Linked DNA regions of Flexistipes sp.. Each later gene encodes a partner of the first gene's protein in a complex. Links are inferred from orthologs where the notes say so. Each region holds a gene or a part of one and is shown in the gene's direction. Other genes may lie near its edges.

What was found.
Region 2: the proteins of uvrA (region 1) and mfd are in contact, whole or in part, in a crystal structure (PDB 4DFC), measured with the Escherichia coli proteins. The link is inferred for Flexistipes sp. from one-to-one orthologs.

What each region holds. Positions count from the first base shown.
Region 1 is NZ_JAXKVW010000002.1:16,393-26,516, forward strand. What follows is about bases 3,782-7,145. They hold uvrA (excinuclease ABC subunit UvrA), read left to right. Parts: upstream 3,782-4,119; coding sequence 4,120-6,945; downstream 6,946-7,145. Other genes in these bases: mqnC (cyclic dehypoxanthinyl futalosine synthase), read left to right, coding at 3,782-3,975; UMU13_RS01825 (N-acetylmuramoyl-L-alanine amidase), read left to right, coding at 6,926-7,145. In the rest of the region: UMU13_RS01805 (DNA translocase FtsK), read left to right, coding at 1-1,656; UMU13_RS01810 (dihydroorotate dehydrogenase-like protein), read left to right, coding at 1,674-2,651; more of mqnC, read left to right, coding at 2,944-3,781; more of UMU13_RS01825, read left to right, coding at 7,146-8,641; UMU13_RS01830 (hypothetical protein), read left to right, coding at 8,641-10,124. UniProt on the Escherichia coli protein: The UvrABC repair system catalyzes the recognition and processing of DNA lesions. UvrA is an ATPase and a DNA-binding protein. A damage recognition complex composed of 2 UvrA and 2 UvrB subunits scans DNA for abnormalities.
Region 2 is NZ_JAXKVW010000027.1:6,583-17,194, reverse strand. Bases 1-3,852 are described here. They hold mfd (transcription-repair coupling factor), read left to right. Parts: upstream 1-325; coding sequence 326-3,652; downstream 3,653-3,852. Other genes in these bases: UMU13_RS11560 (peptidylprolyl isomerase), read left to right, coding at 3,681-3,852; rfaE2 (D-glycero-beta-D-manno-heptose 1-phosphate adenylyltransferase), read left to right, coding at 1-324. Also shown: more of UMU13_RS11560, read left to right, coding at 3,853-4,673; UMU13_RS11555 (peptidylprolyl isomerase), read left to right, coding at 4,624-5,514; GTPase HflX, read left to right, coding at 5,745-7,235; UMU13_RS11545 (response regulator), read right to left, coding at 7,232-7,570; UMU13_RS11540 (LolA family protein), read left to right, coding at 7,633-8,238; lpxK (tetraacyldisaccharide 4'-kinase), read left to right, coding at 8,171-9,160; UMU13_RS11530 (ferritin family protein), read right to left, coding at 9,181-9,693; UMU13_RS11525 (DUF169 domain-containing protein), read right to left, coding at 9,808-10,612. UniProt on the Escherichia coli protein: Couples transcription and DNA repair by recognizing RNA polymerase (RNAP) stalled at DNA lesions. Mediates ATP-dependent release of RNAP and its truncated transcript from the DNA, and recruitment of nucleotide excision repair machinery to the damaged site.

The sequences.
Region 1 (10,124 bases):
GTACTCTCTTCTGTTTTTCTTTTTGTAAGGATTAATTTTACAAATTTTAATATAAGGCAGATGAAACCGCATATTAAATTCAATCTTAAAAAATCAAAAACCCCAAAAACTACAAAAGAACGACCTTCAAAAAAATCATCGAAAAAGAACAATAAGAAAGCGGATAAATCTCAAAAAACACCTGCTGCTGATGCTGAATCCGAAGATGAAGACGTAAAGGTTTCGGATACATTTGAGCCTGAGAATGTGAAAAAAGCAAGATACAGTATACCTTTAAATTTGCTGGAAGAATCTGAAAAAATCAGTTTTGCGGAATCCGAGGCAGAATTGAGGCAAAAGGGTAAGATTCTGGAAGAAAAACTTCATGATTTCGGTGTTAACGGACATATCAGGGAAATAAAGCCCGGTCCTGTTGTTACTCTCTATGAATTTGAGCCTGCCCCGGGGGTAAAGGTAAATAAGATATCCAATCTTGAGAATGATCTGGCTTTGGCCATGAGTGCGGTAAGTGTGCGCATAATAGCACCGATACCAGGTAAGTCGGTTGTGGGGATTGAACTGCCGAACAAAAGGAGAGCCGCAGTTTCTCTCAGGGAGCTGATAAACACGAAAGATTTTGCAAAGCCGGAATCACAGCTTACCATAATTCTCGGAAAAGATATTGCAGGCAAACCGTATATCACCGATCTTACAAAAATGCCCCATTTGCTGATAGCAGGCACTACGGGAAGCGGGAAATCTGTTTCCGTGAATACGATAATATGTTCGATAATTTATAAATCTTCCCCTGAGAATGTAAAATTCGTAATGGTGGATCCTAAAATGGTTGAGTTGAGTGTATATGAAGATATCCCGCATTTGGCGGCACCAGTGGTTACCGATCCCAGGAAAGCCTCAAATGTGTTGAAGAATGTTGTGGAGGAGATGGAAAACAGGTATACCCTTTTGGCTGATAACAGAGTCAGGAATATAGATTCCTATAATGAAAAAGCTTCGAAAAGTTCTGAGATGGAAAAGATGCCTTATCTCGTTGTCGTGGTCGATGAGTTTGCCGATTTAATGATTGTTGCCGGTAAAGAGGTTGAGCAATCCATCATGAGGATTGCCCAAATGGCAAGAGCTGTTGGAATTCACCTGATACTGGCCACCCAGAGGCCTTCCGTTAATGTGATTACCGGGATAATTAAAGCCAATATGCCCGCACGGCTTTCTTTTCGTGTTTCTTCAAAAACGGACTCAAGAACGATTCTGGATCAAAACGGTGCTGAAACACTTCTCGGTAAAGGTGACAGTCTTTTCATCCCGCCGGGGCACAGCGATCCCGTTCGCATTCACGGCTGTTTTGTAAGTGAATGGGAAGTTAACAATATTGTGACTTACCTGAAAAAACTGGGAACTCCGGAATATAATATGGATCTGGTAAAAGAAGAGGACTCTGATGCCGGTGGTGTCGATGAAACGGAGAAGGATGAGAAGTATTATGAAGCTCTTGATCTTATTCAGAAAAAAGGTACGGCATCCATATCGATGGTTCAGAGATATTTGAGGATTGGTTATAACAGGGCTGCACGTATAATAGAAATTATGGAAAAAGAAGGGGTGATTACGCCGAGCGACGGTACATCCAAACCCAGGGAAGTAATTATAAAGGACTGAATATCCGGGAGGAAAATATGGCCGATTTGTCAGTAAAATATATGGGACTTAACCTGAAACATCCTGTAATTGCCGGGGCATCATCCCTGAGCAAATCCATTGAGGGGATTAGAAAACTTGCATCAGCCGGAGCGTCGGCTGTGGTGATTAAATCGCTTTTTGAAGAGGAGCTGAGACATGATGAGGATTACGGCGATGACTATCACCCGGAAGCATATGCCTATGAAATTTCGGATGCCTTTGTTATGTACGGCACAAGCAACTATTTGAAACTCATAGAAAAGGCCAAAGCGGAAGTGGACATTCCCGTGATTGCAAGTGTCAATTGCCTGGGCGGCAAATGGTGGACTGACTTTGCATCTGAAGTGGAAAGTGCCGGAGCCGATGCTCTTGAGCTCAATATAGCTTACCTGCCATTTGATAAGGATGAAAAACCTTCAGAAATAGAAAAGAAATATTCACAAATAGTTTCGAATGTGAAAAAAGTCGTTGGGATACCCGTTGCCGCTAAAATAGGACAGTATTTTACAAATATCCCCGGTATTGTTTCAGAGATTGAAAAAAGCGGGGCAGACGCAGTTGTAATGTTTAACAGGTTTTACAGACTCGGGATTGATATAGAAAAACTTGAATTTAAACCGGTGGAATTTTTCAGCACCGAAGCTGAAACATACAGTGCACTAAGATGGGTGGGAACAATTTCACCACAAACAAAACTTGATATCTCCGCCACTACGGGTATCCATTCGGCGGATGCTGCTATTCAGCATATTCTCTCCGGTGCTAAAACGTTACAGGTGGCTTCAGCCATGTATACAAAGGGGGAGAAAGTCCTTCAGGAAATTGCTTCCGGAATAGAGCGTTATCTGGATGAAAACGGATATTCTTCTCTTGATGATATCCGCGGTAAAATGGTGAAGAGTTTGGAAAACCGCCGGGCTCTGGAGCGTACTCAATATATGAAAGTAGCCGGCGGCTACGGAGTTAATGTTTAACATTCACCACTTCCCTAATAATGCATCACGGTTTTTTCTGCGTACATTTTGGGGTCTCACCAAATTTGCCCTGATTAATAATTATTACGATTCAGGTAAATTTTTACTTTAATTACGGATAAAAAACAATATAATAATCCTGTGTACGTTAGAAGTTTGCGCCGGCTGGAATATGTTTGAGAAGACCGAGATTTTTTTATGCGGGAAAATGGATTATTTTTTCCTTTCTGTAAATTTTTAACGACATTTATTTACTGAACTCAAGTTTTGTATAGGTTAACCGGAGGTTTGTTTGGATAGGATTACAGCAGAGGAAGCCAAAAGGCTTTTTGAAAGAAATGATATACTTCAATTGGGCAGACTTGCCAATGAAAAAAAGAAACATCTGCATCCGGGCAATTATGTAACTTTTGTGGTAGACAGAAATATTAACTATACTAACATTTGTACATGCAAGTGCAAATTCTGCGGATTTTACAAAGACAAACAGGAAAACGGCGCGTATCTGATTGATCAGGATGAGCTCGCCAAAAAGATAGAAGAAACCACGGCTCTGGACGGCACACAGATACTTCTGCAGGGAGGACTTCATCCCGGCCTTGATATTCAATACTACGAAGAACTGCTGGGATTTATTAAGAAAAATTTTGATATCTGGATTCACGGGTTTTCTCCGCCTGAAATCGATCATATTGCAAAACTGAGCAGTCTTACCATTGAAGAAACATTTACCCGATTAAAAGCTGCCGGTCTCGATTCTATGCCGGGAGGCGGGGCGGAGCTTCTTGTGGATACTGAGCGCTCCCGGATAAGCCCGAATAAAATCAATTCGAAACAGTGGCTTGATATTATGCGTAAAGCACATTCAGCAGGACTCAGGACTTCTGCCACAATGATGTTTAAGAAAAGTGATTCGGTTGATAATATTCTTGAGCACCTTTCAAAAATCAGAGAGCTGCAGGATGAAACAGGCGGTTTCACCGCCTTTATTCCGTGGCCTTTGCAGCCTGATAATACGGAGCTGGATGAAGAACACTCAACTGCTGTCGACTATTTGAAAGTTTTGGCACTAAGCAGGATTTTTCTGGATAATGTTAGTAACATACAGGTTTCCTGGGTTACCCAGGGTGAAAAGATAGGGCAAACCGGCTTGTTTTTCGGCGGTAATGATTTTGGCAGTCTTATGATAGAGGAAAATGTTGTGGCGGCATGCGGTGCAACATACTCGATGAGTATAGACTCAATTCTGCATAACATAAGAGAGGCCGGTTTTGTGCCGGCTCAGAGGGACATGGAGTACAATATAATCAAGGTATTTGATTGAAAAAATTGTTTGATAAAATTGACAATTTTGCAGATCAAGCTAATGTTAAGTATATATGCGCGATGGAGTACATTGATACAATCCGGCCTATGTCCGGATTGAGTTTCAACAGTTATAATAAAAGAGGAGCTGTTAAGGGGTAAAATGAATAAACATATAATCATTAAAGGGGCAAGAGAGCATAATCTTAAGAACATCTCTTTGGAAATTCCCAAAGACCAGATGGTCGTTATTACAGGCGTGAGCGGTTCCGGTAAGTCCACACTTGCTTTTGACACCCTTTATGCTGAGGGTCAGAGGCGTTATGTGGAATCCCTTTCCGCATATGCAAGGCAGTTTCTGGAACTTATGGAAAAGCCCGATGTGGATTCCATAGAATTTTTGTCACCTGCTATCAGCATTGAGCAGAAATCCATAAGCAAAAACCCCAGATCCACTGTCGGGACAATTACGGAGATTTACGATTATCTGCGTTTACTTTTTGCCAGAGCAGGGGAAGTTTACTGTCCTTCCTGCGGGGAGAGAATTCAGAATTACACGGTTCAGCAGATTGTAGATTTTATTATGGGGCTGCCGGAAAAGTCAAAAGTGCAGATATTATCACCCGTTGTCCTGGGTCGGAAAGGAGAGTACAAACAGCTCCTTTCAAAACTTCTTAAAAGCGGTTATGTGAGGGCGTTTGTCGATGGAGAACTGCATCGGCTGGAAGAGGAAATATATCTTGATAAGAATGTAAAGCATTCGATTAGTGTCGTTGTGGACAGAGTGAAGATAAAAGAGGATATCCTGCGGCGGGTTACCGACTCCGTAGAAACGGCGCTCAGATTGTCCGACGGTCTTTTAGAAGTGGATGTTGAGGGAGCTAAGCATCTCTTCAGCGAGCATTTTGCCTGTCCGGACTGCAATGTAAGTATAGCTGAAATCGAGCCCAGGAGTTTTTCTTTTAACAATCCATTCGGTGCCTGCCCGGCATGTGACGGTCTCGGCGAAAAAATGATTTTTGACCTGGACTCTTTGGTTCCTGATCAGAACATCAGCATAAGAAACGGTGCTATTAAACCGTGGGAAAAATTTGATAATTTCCATTATTACAATACACTCAATGCGCTGGCTGAAAAGTACGGCATTGATTTGAACGTTCCGTTCAAGAAGCTTAAAAAGGAACATATTGATATAATTTTATACGGAACCAAAGAGCCCCTGCGTTTGTTTACGTTTAAAGGGGATAAAAAGATATTTTATGACAAAAAATTTAACGGTGTGGTGGGATATCTCAGGGAAAAGCTTTATTCAAACAGACCTTCAGATGTTGAATATGCAAAAACATTTATGTCCAAGATGCCCTGTGACGAGTGCGGTGGCACAAGACTGAGAAAGGAGAGCCTTTCGGTAAAAATCGGAGGAAAAAATATTTATGAAATCTCCACACTCAATATATCTCATGCCTTGGAATTTATATCCTCCACCAGATTTGAAGGTTTTAAAAAGGAAGTTGCCGAAAAGATAATACGGGAAATCGGCAGAAGACTCAGGTTTCTTCTCAGTGTAGGACTGGATTATATAACTCTCGACAGGAAAGCATCCACCCTGAGCGGGGGAGAGGCTCAGAGAATAAGACTGGCCACTCAGGTGGGTTCCGGACTAACAGGTGTTATGTATGTTCTGGATGAGCCGAGTATCGGTTTGCACCAAAGGGATAACGATATGCTTATTTCCACATTAAAGGATTTGAGGGACATCGGCAATTCTGTTTTGGTGGTGGAGCATGATGAAGATACGATATTAAAGTCCGACTATGTTGTGGATATGGGCCCCGGTGCCGGAAGGCATGGCGGGGAGGTGGTTTTCACCGGTTCTCCGGAAGAGTTGAAAGACTGTAAAACAAGCCTTACAGGAGATTATTTATACGGCAGAAACGAAATTGCACTGCCGGAAAAGAGAAAATCTCCCCAATCCGGTTTTATCAAAATACTCGGCGCAAGACAGCATAATATGAAAAATGTAGATGTTTCCATACCTCTGGGGCTGTTTACATGTGTCACCGGTGTAAGCGGCTCAGGCAAATCAACGCTTATTATGGACATTTTGTATCCTTCCCTTAAACGCAGGATACTATCCTCACCGATAAAACCCGGGGATCATGACGGATTAAAGGGGTATGAAAATATAGATAAAGTTATTGATATTGACCAATCCCCCATTGGCAGGACGCCCCGTTCAAATCCTGTTACATACACCGGAATCTTTACAGACATCAGGGATATTTTTGCCCAGACACCGGATTCAAAAATCAGAGGATTTAAACCGGGGAGATTCAGTTTTAATATCAAAGGCGGAAGGTGCGAGAATTGCAGCGGAGAGGGTTATATTAAAATTGAGATGCATTTTCTTCCCGACATGTACGTAAAATGTGATGTCTGCCAGGGCAAACGTTATAACAGAGATACCCTTGATATAAAGTATAAGGGGAAAAATATTGCAGATGTGCTTGATATGACCGTAAATCAGGCTTTTGAATTTTTTGAAAATATCCCTAAACTTAAGAATAAGCTGCAGGTCTTAAGGGATGTGGGGCTGGGTTATATAAAACTTGGTCAGCCTGCAACAACATTATCCGGCGGAGAAGCACAGAGGATAAAGCTTTCTAGAGAACTGATGAAAAGGTCAACAGGGAAAACTCTTTATATTTTTGACGAACCCACAACAGGTTTGCACTTTGAAGATATAAAAAAATTAATAAATATATTTGAAAGGCTGACAAAAACGGGAAATACAGTTATAGTTATAGAACATAATCTGGATGTTATAAAATGTGCGGATTACATTATTGATTTAGGCCCGGAAGGTGGAGACCGAGGGGGAGAAGTTGTTTTTACAGGGACTCCAGAGGAATGTGTGAAATGTGAAGAGTCTTATACAGGCAAATATTTAAGGAGTAAAGTGGAGCATAATGTGGTACTCCAGGACTAAGGCGTTATTTTTAATTACTGTATTCATCTTATCTCTGGCTGCACAGAGTGCAGCATCATTGAAATCTGAATATTTTGCAGCAAAAGATGAACTGGCTGCGCTGGAAAAATCAAAAAATGTTTCTCACAGTGCATATGACAGGGTTGCCAACAAATTTTACAGTATATACAGCCGTGATCCCAAATACTGGCTTGCTGATGATTCTTTATACCTTTGCGGTAAAACCTATCTGAAAAGTTACTGGAGATTTGACAAAAAATATGATCTGAAGAATGCCCTTAAATATTACAGACTTCTCGGTGCAAATTATGATTCGAAATGGGCTGCGGATTCGTATTTAAAATCGGCATATATATATTCGGAACTTAATGATTATATTTCTGCCAAATATATGCTCAGAAGAGCTATTGAAAAATTTCCCGGCTCCTATTCTGCAGAAGAGGCTGAAAGACGGCTTGACGAGATTGAAAAAAAGCTGGGGAATGATAACGAAATCAATGTGAATTTTACTCAGAATAATCCCAAAGAGGAAGCTTTTGATAATGTTGTGAACGGCAGTAAAAACACCGGCAATGATGATGCTGAAAGTGTGAACTCCACAGTTGGTTCCGGAGATATCCTGATAGAAGATATCAGACACTTCAGCAGCAAGGAATACACAAGGGTTGTACTTGATTTATCCGAAAAAGCTGAGTTCGAGAAGCACTGGCTTAAGGCAGACCCATCGCATGACAAACCGCCGAGACTTTTTCTGGATATATATGATACCAGGGTTAATTCCAATATTCAGGAAAAAATTAAGATTAAAGACGGTCTTCTGAAAGCTATACGATGGGGGATTTTTAGAAAGGGTGTAACACGGGTTGTACTTGACAGCCAGAATGTGGAGGATTTTACCGTTTTCAGTCTGAGCAATCCGTCAAGAATCGTAATTGATGTAAGTGACGGGACACTTGTAAATAAAAAGGCTGAGAATAACTGGAATGTACCGGATGACCCATCCACAGATACACTTGCCGGGGTATTCGGACTAAAAGTTAAAACTATTGTCATAGATCCCGGGCATGGCGGTAAAGATCCCGGGGCTGTATATGACGGGTTGCTTGAGAAAAATATAGTTCTGGATATAGGCAAGTATCTCAGGAATTATATTAGAGAAAATACCGACTTGAAAGTTTTTATGACGAGGGAAACTGACCGGTTTATACCACTGGAGGAACGGACTGCTTTTGCCAACAGGAAAAAAGCTGATATATTTGTTTCCATTCACGTGAATGCAGCGAGAAACAGGAGAGCCCGGGGTGTTGAAACCTATGTTCTTAACGTTACAAATGATGAAGAAGCCCTGAAAGTGGCCGCTCTTGAAAATAAAGCTACAGAAAAATCACTTTCGGACTTACAGGGTATTTTGAAAGATATTATGCTTAATTCCAAACTTGAAGAATCTCTTATGCTTGCCCAGTTTGTGCAGGATGATGTTGTGGCTCAGATAAAGAAGAAAAGTCTTGGTGTAAAGCAGGCACCGTTTTACGTACTGGTGGGAGCTAAGATGCCTTCAATTTTGGTGGAATGCGGTTTTCTCTCAAACAGCACCTTTGCTAATAAAATACGCTCTTCTGACTACAGACGCGATATAGCCCGGGGCATATATAAGGGGATAATCGGTTATATAGAAAAGTACAATGGCAAGGGTTAATGTTTTTACGCAAAACAATACGATCTTTTCTTATTTTATTCCTTTCAGTCACTTCGCTGCTGGTGATGCTGAATCTTCTTCTTTCCATTTATCCTGAAAAGATTATTTCATACTTTCTACCTGAAAATTATTCCGTTGCAATCGAAGAAATGCCTTCGGTTTTTCTCCCTTTTTACTTGACTGTATCAGGGCTGGAGGTCAGTTCTGAAAAATTCGACCTGAGTGTCCGTAAAATGGATTTGAAAGCTGACTATAAATCGCTTGTGAATTCAGGTCGCTTCCTTTCGGTAACCGTCTTTGACGGCGGCTTTCGATATCGCAGTGGCCGGGATATAAATGATGTTGAAGTAAGCGTCATTCCCGATATTTTCAAAGTTATTCGTATATATGATACAACCGTAAAATATGAATCTGAGCCGGTAATAGTTACTTTAAATGCCAATAGTCTGTTCTTTGATGGTTTCTCAGGTGCAATCAGCGGACATTTCAGGGAGTCTTCGATATCCTCAGACAGAGCGGAACAGACATTCACAGGGAGTGTAAAAGCACGTTTGCTGGAGCAGAATGAGCTGATTGTTGATCATTTGAAACTGAACGGCAAGGATTTTTATATAAATATTGAAAACGGTAAATTCAGCGAAGGGGAAAATTATGCGGTTTTCGATGGGGCTTTCGATACGGAAGTTTTAAATATTTTTACTAAACTTGATGAGGGGAAGCTTAATGTAAAGGGCAAATATGATTCGGGGAAATTGTCCGCAAGAGCTGAATTAATCAATATAAGAGCGGATAATTTAACAATTGGCGGTTTTGTTGATGTGTATGGGAATATTTTTGAGAAGCTTCTTTTTGAAAGCAGCAAACTAAGCATTTATGGCATGCAAATAAGCTGCGAAGGCAGTTTTATGCCTAAATCTTTTGATACAAAGCTGACCTACCGTTTTATAAAACAGCCTGTTTTGTTTGAGAATAAAAATTACAGGGTAAAACTGGGAGGCGGCAACGCTTCAATCACTCAGAATTTCAGTAGATTCGCCGGGAAATTTACCGTTTCTTCCCATGAACAATACAAAATAAATTACAGAGCGAACCTCCTGAGTAATAAATTAGTGATTGAGCATGCCGGGCTGAAGGCAGGAAAAACACAGTTATCAGGATCAGGGGTTTTTGAGAATGAAAAATTGAGCCTGGATTTCAGCGGTGAAGTTGTAAATAACAAAGATTTACAGGTTCATCTGGATTTCAAACATCATCTGAAAGTTGATATGATGATGACAGCCGGTACAGGCTCGCTGCATCTTACAGGCACTTACAGAAATATTATCCCTTCAGTTTTGTATAATATTCCCACAAAAAGTGTTAGCGGCAAAATAGATATCACAAACAATAACCTGGATTTTACTGCCAACGGAAAGCTTAAAAAAGGGAAAGTCAATGTAGCAGGAAGTATTTCAAAAAATACGCAGAATTATAATATCCATGC
Region 2 (10,612 bases), on another replicon or contig:
CTTGTTGTTGCTTTGAACTCAGACGATTCTGTGAAAAAACTGAAAGGTGATACAAGGCCCATTAATAAACTTGATGAAAGAATGGAGTTTATTTCATATATAAAAGGGGTGGATTTTGTCACCTGTTTCAGCGTTGATACTCCCTACGATTTGATTAAATTTATAAGACCGGATGTATTGGTTAAAGGCGGAGATTGGCCCATTGAATCGATTGTGGGAGTGGACATTGTTACTGCTGACGGCGGCAGAGTGGAATCTCTGAAATTTGAAGAGGGGTATTCCACAACCTCGATTATAGAAAAAATAGTGAAGATATACTGTTAACATGAAAGGTTATACTCATTTATGGGGTGCATCCAAGCTCCATTTTTTAAAAGAAAATCTGGTTGATGATAATTCGCTGAATATAATAATTGTTGACGATCCGGCTGCCTATGAAAAGATTGTCAATGAAGCGAACTTCTTTTTACCACATCTTAATCCTGTCTCATTGCCACCTTATTTTCAGGAGCCTTTTGAATTGGCAAGGGTTTTGCCGGAAATTTTTACCAAACGCGCAAATGCCCTTAATGCGGTTTTAAATAATGAGACTTCTCTTGTTATTACAACATTGTATGGTCTGTTAAAAAAACTTCCGCCAAAAGACGTATTTCTTTCTTCCATTTTAGATATTGAAATAGGCACGGAAATTACAAGAGAAGAATTTATATATTACCTGGACATTTTAGGATTTGTTAATGTTGAAATTGTTGACGGTATCGGTGAGTATGCTTTCAGAGGAGATATCTTCGACCTGCTGCCGCCGGGGTATGATCTGCCGGTGAGGATTGAATTTTTTGATGACGATGTTGAGCAGATTTACCTTTATAAACCTGATACCCAACGAAAAGTTGAAAACCTGGAAAAGATAAAACTAATGCCTGCAACAGAAGGTATTTTTGAAACGGAAGAATTTAAAAGAGCACTAAAAGGACGGCGGGAACTTGAGGAGGCCGAACTTTTCGGTAAGTTTGCAGGCTTTCACTGGTTTGCACCTCTTGTTTATGACAAGATGGACAGCTTTTTCGATTATACCCGGCAGGATGTTAAGCTTTATTTTCTATCGGAAAGCGGGAAGAGTTATATAAGTGTTTTTTACGACTGGATTTCGGAAAAGTCTGAATCCCGGGAAGAAGAACTTGTTTTATCCAATTTTGTCTCCAAAAATGTTTTAAATGATATTGATGAGAACTCTTTTGTTCATCTTGTAGAGCTTGATACTTCTGAAGATCTTACAAGACCGGATTATGGAAGCCCAAGGCTTAAACTGGGTGTTTCCAAAAATGTTTACGAATCGCTGGATAAGTTTATACATACGTTGAAAAGTCTGTTAAATGAAAAGTATATCGTTATTGCTGCAATTGGGAGCAGCAAATTTTACAGTCTGCTAAAACAGTTCTGTGAAGACTACAGTGTAGGCATAACGGAAATTTCACATTTAGATGAGGCGGAAATACCTTCTTTTTATGTTTACAGAGATACAGTAAGCGGTGGTTTTACAGACCAGAAGACACGAACAGCACTTTTTTCAGATGAGGATATCTTCGGTTTTTCCAAAAAAAGGAAAAAAAGCAGAAACAAAGAGGTTTTTAAAACTTCACTTTCCGATCTTTCTGCAGGCGATTATATCGTGCATGTGGATTACGGTATCGGAATTTTTAAAGGGCTTGTTCACAAATCTATAGGAGGCATTGAATCCGATTTTCTGGAACTTGAGTATGATAAAGGTGAAATATTATATGTTCCGCTGGAATCTATTAACCTTATCCAAAAATATGTGGGCTCAGGTGAATCATCTCCCCGTATAAGCAGTCTTCAAAGCTCAAAATGGAGTAAGTTAAAGAACCAGGCTAAGAAAAGTGCTAAAAAGCTGGCAATGGATTTGTTGAAGCTTTATGCTGAAAGAAAAGCCTTAAACGGTTTTTCCTTTCAAAATGACGGCTTTTTGGTCAGGGAGCTTGAAAACAGTTTCTTATTTGAGGAAACGGAGGACCAGCTTTCAGCTATACTGGATGTTTACAGAGACATGGAAGCTGATTATCCTATGGAGCGTTTGGTTTGCGGTGATGTTGGTTTTGGAAAAACGGAAGTAGCGGTCAGGGCTGCCGGTAAGGCTGTTGCCGCCGGTAAACAAGTGGCTGTTCTGGCTCCGACAACAGTTCTGACAAGGCAGCATTTTGAATCTTTCAGGCAGAGATTCAACGATCTCCCCGTTAAGATTGATTATATAAGCAGGTTGAAGACCCCAAAAGAAATTAAAAAGACATTAAAAAAGGTTGCAGATGGTGAGGTGGACATACTGATAGGAACACACCGCCTTCTTTCCACAGATGTTCATTTTAACGATTTGGGACTTCTTGTTATAGACGAGGAGCAGCGGTTCGGTGTGGCTCATAAAGAGAAAATCAGCGATATGAGAAGTAATATCGATGTTTTGACACTAACAGCCACGCCTATTCCGAGAACACTTCAGCTCTCCATTTCGGGGATAAGAGATATCAGTGTTATAGAAACTCCGCCGGCTGACAGACTGCCGATTATTACAAAAATAGTAAGGCAGGATGGGAATATCGGAAAATTAATAGAAAATGAAATGAAAAGGGGCGGGCAGGTTTATTTTCTCCATAACAATGTTAAGGATATTGTCAATACGGCTTCCTGGGTGCAATCGATGGCACCGTATGCCCGGGTGGATATTGCCCACGGTCAGATGAGCTCCATCCAGCTGGAAAAAGCCCTGATAAAGTTTTATGAAGGGGAAACTGACGTGCTTGTATGTACTACCATTATAGAAAACGGAGTTGACATAGCTAATGCCAATACAATTATTGTTAATTCTGCTGGTAATTTCGGGCTTGCACAGCTTTATCAGCTGAAGGGCAGGGTTGGAAGGTCAGACAAAAGGGCTTACTGTTATCTCGTGGTGGATAATCTTGAAGCGTTGAATCAGATTGCAAAAAAACGGCTGCAGATTATACAGCAGCTGTCTGATCTAGGGAGCGGTTTTAAAATTGCCTCCTACGATTTGCAGCTGAGAGGTGCCGGAGATCTGCTTGGTGCTGAACAGTCCGGATTTGTGACAAATATAGGATATGAATTATACCTTCAGATGGTTCACGATGCAGTAAAGGAACTTCAGGGTAAAGGCGGAATTAAAAATGAAGTGGAGATACAATCGAATGTTTCATACTATATTCCGGCTGAATATGTTCCCAATCCGGAAACAAGAATGAATTATTATAACAGAATATCTGGAATAGCTGAGAAAGATGATGTTGATAATTATATGGAGGAGTTCCAAACGATTTACGGTGATATTCCGGAACCGGTAAAAAACCTTTTGAAAATCTTTTATATAAAGAACCTGGCTTCGGGATGCGGAGTAATTAAATTAACCATATTCAGCAGTAAAATGAAAATCTCTTTCGACAAAAATGTAACCCTTGATCCGGCTATTATTCTAAATTTAATCAGTGAACTGCAGCTGAAAGCAAATTTCAGTTCTGAGTATGAAATCAGCATTGTGAGCAAAGAGAACGATATCCTTGAAACTTCCATTGCTTTTTTTGAAAGTCTGGCGGAGATATTTTCACTTGAGAAATCATATGCATAATAGTATTGATTGATGGTGGGGTTGGTGAATGTTTAAAGTAATTGTATTGTGTTTTTTTCTTATAATTGGATGCGGACAGCAGAAAGAAAATGTTACAGATGATTCCAAGAAAACACCTGCAGAGGAGAAATCTCAGGTTACTCAAAAAAAGCAGCCCGTACTCAAAATTAACAACAATGCTTATTATGTTGAAGATATAATAAACTACGCTTACTATACTCTCTCTGAAATGAATGAGGAAAATAAAAACAACCCGGAAGTTAAAAAAGAGATTATTGAAAATTTTATTGATCATAAGCTTCTTTTGAAAAAGGCGGAAAACAGTGGTATAACTGTGGACGATGCTAAAGTTAAAAGGGTCTTGGATAACTTTAAATCCGCTTTCGGTAAAGAAAATCTCAGTACATATACCAATAAACCTGTTCTTGATATCAGAAGACTGAGTAATGTTATAAAGGAGCAGCTGATAATACAAAAATTTTTAGCTGAGAAGCTTAAAAATATTAAACTGGAAGAAAAAGATTTGAAAAATTATTACGATGAATTTGTAAAAAGATATAAAGGTGTGACTTTATACCATATATACCATCTGGTAGCTGATAATGCCGAGAGTGCCGGAAAAGCCAGACAGCTTATGAGGCAAAGGCATGCATTCAGCGATGTGGTAAAGAAATTTTCTGTGGGCACTCTGAAGGAGGAGGGCGGTGATATGGGTTATGTCGATATAAGCAATTACCCCGCGCCATTCCAGCAGGTCAAAGAAATGCGGATAGGCAGTGTAAGCAGTGTGATAAAATCTGATTACGGCTATCATATTTTTAAACTGGTGGATATAAAAAGAAATATCCGACCTGATTTTAAAGAAATCAAAAGTAAACTTTACTCGGAATTGTTTATCAAAAAACAAGATGAGTTATTGGATAATTTAACGAAGGAGTTACGGTCAAATGCGAAAATTACTATTAGTGACAATGTTAGCTTTGTTCTTAGTCCAAAACCCCCTGAACGCTCAGATAATTGATAAGATACTGGCGGTTGTCGGCGACGAAGTGATTACCAAGTATGAGGTGGAATCATTTAACCCGGAAAGGGTTAAGCAGATTTATTCTATTGAAAATGAAGAAAAGAAGGATAAAATACTTCAGGAGTACTATGATAATGTACTCGATTTTCTTGTGAAACAGTACAAGATTGAAATTGCAGCAAAAAGAGAAGGGGTGGAAGTTACAGAGGCAGAAACCAACGCCGCTTTACAGGATGTTTTAACCAAAAATAATGTCAGTATGATGCAGCTGAAATCGGCACTTAAAGAGCGGGGGCTAACTCTTGCCAAATATAAGTGGCAGATTAAAATGGATATATTGAAATCCAGAATAATGAGCAGGATTATTGCTCCAATGGTTGTTGTTACTAACGAAGATATAAGGGATTATATAGATGAGCACCCTGAAATGGATTTGTCAGACAAGTATGAACTGAGAATGATTGAAGTTAAAAACAAAGATGAATTTAAAAAGATGAAAGATTATTTGGAAAGTCATTCCTTTTCGGATACGGCGATTAAGTTTTCAAAAGCTGCTTCTGCAAAATCCGGGGGATATATCGGTTTTGTAAGTCCGGATCAGATTGCTGAAGTTATTCAGAAGAAACTGGAAAATGCAAAAGCCGGAGATGTTTTCCGCGTCAATAATGATAACAGTATTCAGTTATTTAAGGTGGAGTCGTTTTCCAGTAAATATGATGTTGATAATAAGACAAGAGAGGAGATCGTTTCAAAAATAAGGGAAAAAAAGCTGCAAAACGTTTATGAAAACTGGCTTGAAGAGCACAGTGAAACGATATATGTCAAATACAAGTATTGATTTATAATTGTTGATTTTTAGTAAGCAGGTAATATTTTGTTTAGGAAATAAATAGCAAAAACCGGAGGTAAAACATACTATACGGCTACACTGAAAATCTGAAGGCGAAGTTTTTAAAGCGATTTGAGAGACTGGATAAGAGAAAAAGTAAATCAACAGCGATCATTTCCAATGATCTTATAAAAAACATTACTTCCCTTTCTTATGAGACAGGTCAACAGATCGGTCTGTTGATCGACAGGAACAATACCATTCAATATGTACTTGTTGGCACAAATAAAGAAGTTCTTATACCAAAACTGCACAGATTTGCGCTTGTGCCTGGTAAATTGCGCGGCTTAAGGCTGGTACACACACATTTATACAATGAAGAACTGACAGATGATGATTTTACCGATCTTGTTCTTTTACGGCTCGACTCCGTATCTGCTGTTACTATGGATGAAAACGGTAATCCCCTTCAAATGCATTCAGCACACATTATGCCGCCGGATGCTGATAAACCCTATGAGGTTTTTACCGATAAAGACCCCTACGACCAGAAGCTGGATTATTCAAGTTTTATTAAATCCCTGGAAGAAGAGGTTGAAAGTAAAACAAAGCAGCTCCATGAAACAAAATTATATGAAAGTGCAATACTCATAGGTGTCTATAGTAATAAATATGAAGCCGGAGAATCCATGGCAGAATTGAGAGAACTCGCTGCCAGTGCAAAAATTGAGGTCATGGATACCTTCTATCAGATTAAAAACAAGCCTAATCCAAAATATATTGTGGGTTCCGGTAAGTTAAAGGAGATTGTCATCAAAGCTCTTTCCAGCGGTGTGGATTATCTGATTTTCGATAATCAGCTTTCACCGGCTCAATCAAAGGCCGTTGCAAATTTTACTGAGCTCAAAGTGATAGACAGAACGCAGCTGATTCTGGATATTTTTGCCGCACGTGCAAAGTCAAATGAAGGTAAGCTGAGGGTTGAGCTTGCCCAGTTGAAACATATTCTTCCGAAACTCAGCGCAAGGGACGATTCCCTTTCCAGACTCACAGGGGGGATAGGTGGCAGAGGCCCCGGTGAAACAAAACTTGAAGTGGATCGTCGTAGAATTAACGATAGAATAGCTTTTTTAAACAAGAAACTGAAAAATATAGAAAAAAACAGAAATGTTCAAAAAGGTAAAAGGCTGAAAAATAATTTACCCATTGTGTCGATTATTGGATATACAAATGCCGGGAAATCCACTCTGCTCAATGCTCTTACCAAGTGTGACACATATTCGGACAATCTTATGTTTGCGACACTTGACACCAGCTCCAAACGTATCAGGTTTCCAAGAGAACGGGATGTTATTATAACCGATACGGTGGGTTTTATAAGAGATCTGCCCTCCGGTCTCAAAGGGGCATTTAAATCAACACTGGAGGAGTTGGATGATTCCGATCTGCTGCTGGAAGTTGTGGATGCCTCAAGTTATCATTATAAGCAGCATATTCAGTCTGTGTTGGAAATTTTAAATGAGCTAGGTTTAAATGAGAAAAGAAAAATACTTGTTTTCAACAAAATTGATAAACTGAGCGAAGATGAAATTTTTGAGATTGAGAGGGAATATACTGAAGCCGTTCTTGTTTCAGCAATAAAGAAAACCAGTCTTGACCCGCTTCTGAAAAAAATACAGTCCGTATTGTTTCAGGAAGGAAAAGAAGTGCTTTTCAGCGGCCAGCATTAGTCATTTAAATGTTTTTCCATGAAAAGGACTATCCTGTCTTTTCTGATATAATAATCAAAATCTCCGTTAGCAGTATTTTCAACCATGTCTGTATAGCCGGTGCTTAATGCGGTTTTTAAACCTGGGCGGTTCAGCTTGATGAAACGATTTAATTCTGTTCCTTTGCCGTCAGGAAGGGAGTAATCGATTACCACCAGATCAAAGTTGTTTTCATTGATTAAACTTATTGCTTCTTTAATATTTTCGGCACATTCGAACTGGAATTTGTACTTCCTGGAAAGTATGGAAAATATATTTTTAAAATGTTTTTCATCATCCACAAGAAGGATTTTCATTACTTTACACCGTATGAATTTTAGTATAAAACTATCTTAGTGATATAATGACGGAGGATCAAGTGTTTAATAGGTTATTTAATATTTTGTTAATTACTGCTTTTTTGATACCCAATTTACTGTTTGCGGCGAGTCTTGATAACCTTATCAACAGGTTTGAAAATATTAATACGATGCATGCTCAATTTACCCAGAAAACAGAGATAAAAGGCTTTGGTGAGGATATTTACGAAGGAGAAATTTATCTTATTAATAACGAGAAAGTTTTGTGGGATTATAACAAACCTTATGAGCAATATTATCTGTTTACCAGAGACACGATGGAATACTATGACAGTTCCACAGATCAGCTTATCAGACAGAAGGTTACATCAAGCAGCGGAAACAACATTGTTTTCCAGCTGTTGGTGGATATAAGTAAAGTTAAGGATTCCTTCAGTATAGAAAAAATAGCTGAAGATAAATTCAGGTTAACTCCAAAATCAGATATGGGGTTAAAATACCTTACGATGACTTTTGGTGAAAAGTACCTGGAAAAAATATACAGCGTGGATAAAAAGGGTAATCACACGGAAGTTACATTTGAAAATGTACGCCTGAATGTGGATATACCGGCAGGCGTCTTTGATAAAGAAGTACCTATGGGTACGGAGATTTTCAACTACTGATATGTGCCGTATAATCTCAGTCGGCAACATCAGCTTGGGGGGCACCGGAAAAACCCCGTTTGTTATCTATTTGTGCACGGAACTTCTTAACAGGGGATTTCGTGTCTGTGTATTATCGAGAGGGCATAAGGGGAAAATCGGATTAGGAACAAATATTATTTACGACGGAAGGAAATTTCTTGTTGATAAAGAACTATGTGCTGATGAACCCTTCCTTATAGCTCAAAGGCTTCAGAATGTACCTGTTATTACAGGTAAAGACAGGGTGAAGAGTCTTAAGCTTGCCGTGGAGCGTTTCTCCCCCGATTTTGTTGTTCTGGATGATGCTTTTCAGCACAGAAAAATTCACAGAGATATTGATATTGTACTTTTGGACCATTCAAACCCTGTTTCCACGGGTCTTGTTTTTCCTTTCGGGTATCTCAGGGAGATGCCACGAAATCTTCAGAGGGCGGATATTATTGTATTTACAAGGGCAAAAGATTATAATATTCCCGATAAGGTGAAAAGGTATATTAAGTCAAAGCCTGTTTTTTTCTCCCATATGTTAATTGACGATTTTTATTTTAAAGGTGAAAAGTTTCCCTTAGATGTTGTGCAGAATTACAAGTTTTATGCATTCTCCGGGATTGCTACCAATAAAAATTTTTTCAACATGCTTGCTGGGAAAAATATCCCGATTATTTCATCCAGATCTTTCTCGGATCATCATAGTTATAAGCGGAAGGATTTTACATGGCTTACGGACAGGTTGAAAAAATCCGGAGCAGACTATCTAATAACAACTGAAAAGGATTATGTGAAGTTATCAGATGAGTTAAAAAATAAGACTTTTTATACAGCTGTATCTATGCGCCTGGATAATGATTTGGCTTTCTGGAACAGTATATTTGAAAAATGTGAAAAACCAGAAAAGGCTTAACCTTCTCTGGCTTTTTTATACTATTTTTCTAAAGAAAACTCCATTGTATCAAACCAAAAGCCGTCCTGATGCATAAAATCCAACTCGGCTTCAATGATCTGATAGTGCTTTTCTTCAACGCCTGCAAGTTTGGTAAAGAATTCCTTAACCTCTTTGCTGTAGTCCTTTTGAGCTTCTGCCTTATAGAAATCAATAGCCTTCTTTTCATGGGACAGGGCTATTTTCAGTGCTTCCTCATCTCCGATTTCCCCTTTTTCAACAGGCTGAAGACTTACATCTTTCTGATCCGGCATAAAGTTGGAAAGTCTCCCCTTTGGTACCTCTACTTTTTCTACAGTTGTCCCTTCTGACAAAGAGGAAATCATTCTTTCTATCAGCTCCAGATGGTCAACCTCATCTGATGCCAGCTGAACAAACATGTTCTTGCCGGAGATAACTTTTGTCTCCTTGGCAAATTTGAGATAACTTCTTAATCCTTCTTTTTCTGCTTCATAACCCAATTTTAAAGCTTCCAGTAACTTCTTGTTCGGCATATCCTGCAACCTCCTTAATTTAATATGTAATACAAATTATATAGATTTGTTATTTTTAAACAACCTGAAAATATTTTAAAATATAATATTTTCAAATCAAATACCTCTCATTGATTAATTTATGAGGTTTTCCCAGTTTTCAGTGCTCAGGAAGCTTTCTGTAACTTCAGTATCCATCTTTTTGAAAAGGTCATAAGTCATGCTGAAACTCATAATATTGTCACCAAAGCTGTTTTTGGCAGCATTTCTGGCTGTGATATCTATTAAGCCTATAACACCTTTGGGATTCTCGGTGTTTAACTGCTGATAGGTTAAAATTCCCGCAGATTGGCAGCCGGCACCGAACGGAGCTTCCACATTGTTTATCCCTTTTCTGAAATAGTTGCATAAAACTATCAGAGCTGAAAGCTGGTTAGCGTTACAGAATATTGTTATGCTTACAGGCTTCTCATCTTCTTCTGTTTTACTGAGAGGTTTGAATATTGTATATTTAGCCGGAATATCCATGAAACCCAGCTCATCGATGAAATCTTCAACTATTTCAGGGTCTTTTGCATAGCGTTCCCCGTGGAGGAATTCATGTATAAAATGTTCAGGTGCTTTCCCTTTCATCTGCTCTGCCACTGCTTCACCTTTTGGATATCCTTTGTTACCGTTTGACAGAAATCTTGCAAAACAGTCCGTACCGCCGGGAAAATTTTCATATTGATTTCCGAAGCCCAATCCGACACCTCCACCCGGGCAGCCGAAAGTTTCAGAGTCCACAACAGCAGTTTTTCCTTTAGCGGCTGCAGTCATAAGGGAGATAATGCACCCCCGCTTTCCTTTCTGGAACTGGATTTTTTCTTCAGGGGCTTCGTCTTTCCAGATTGTTGCAACCGGTTCAGTCTTCAGGTTCAGGTATTCACTCATATTGCAT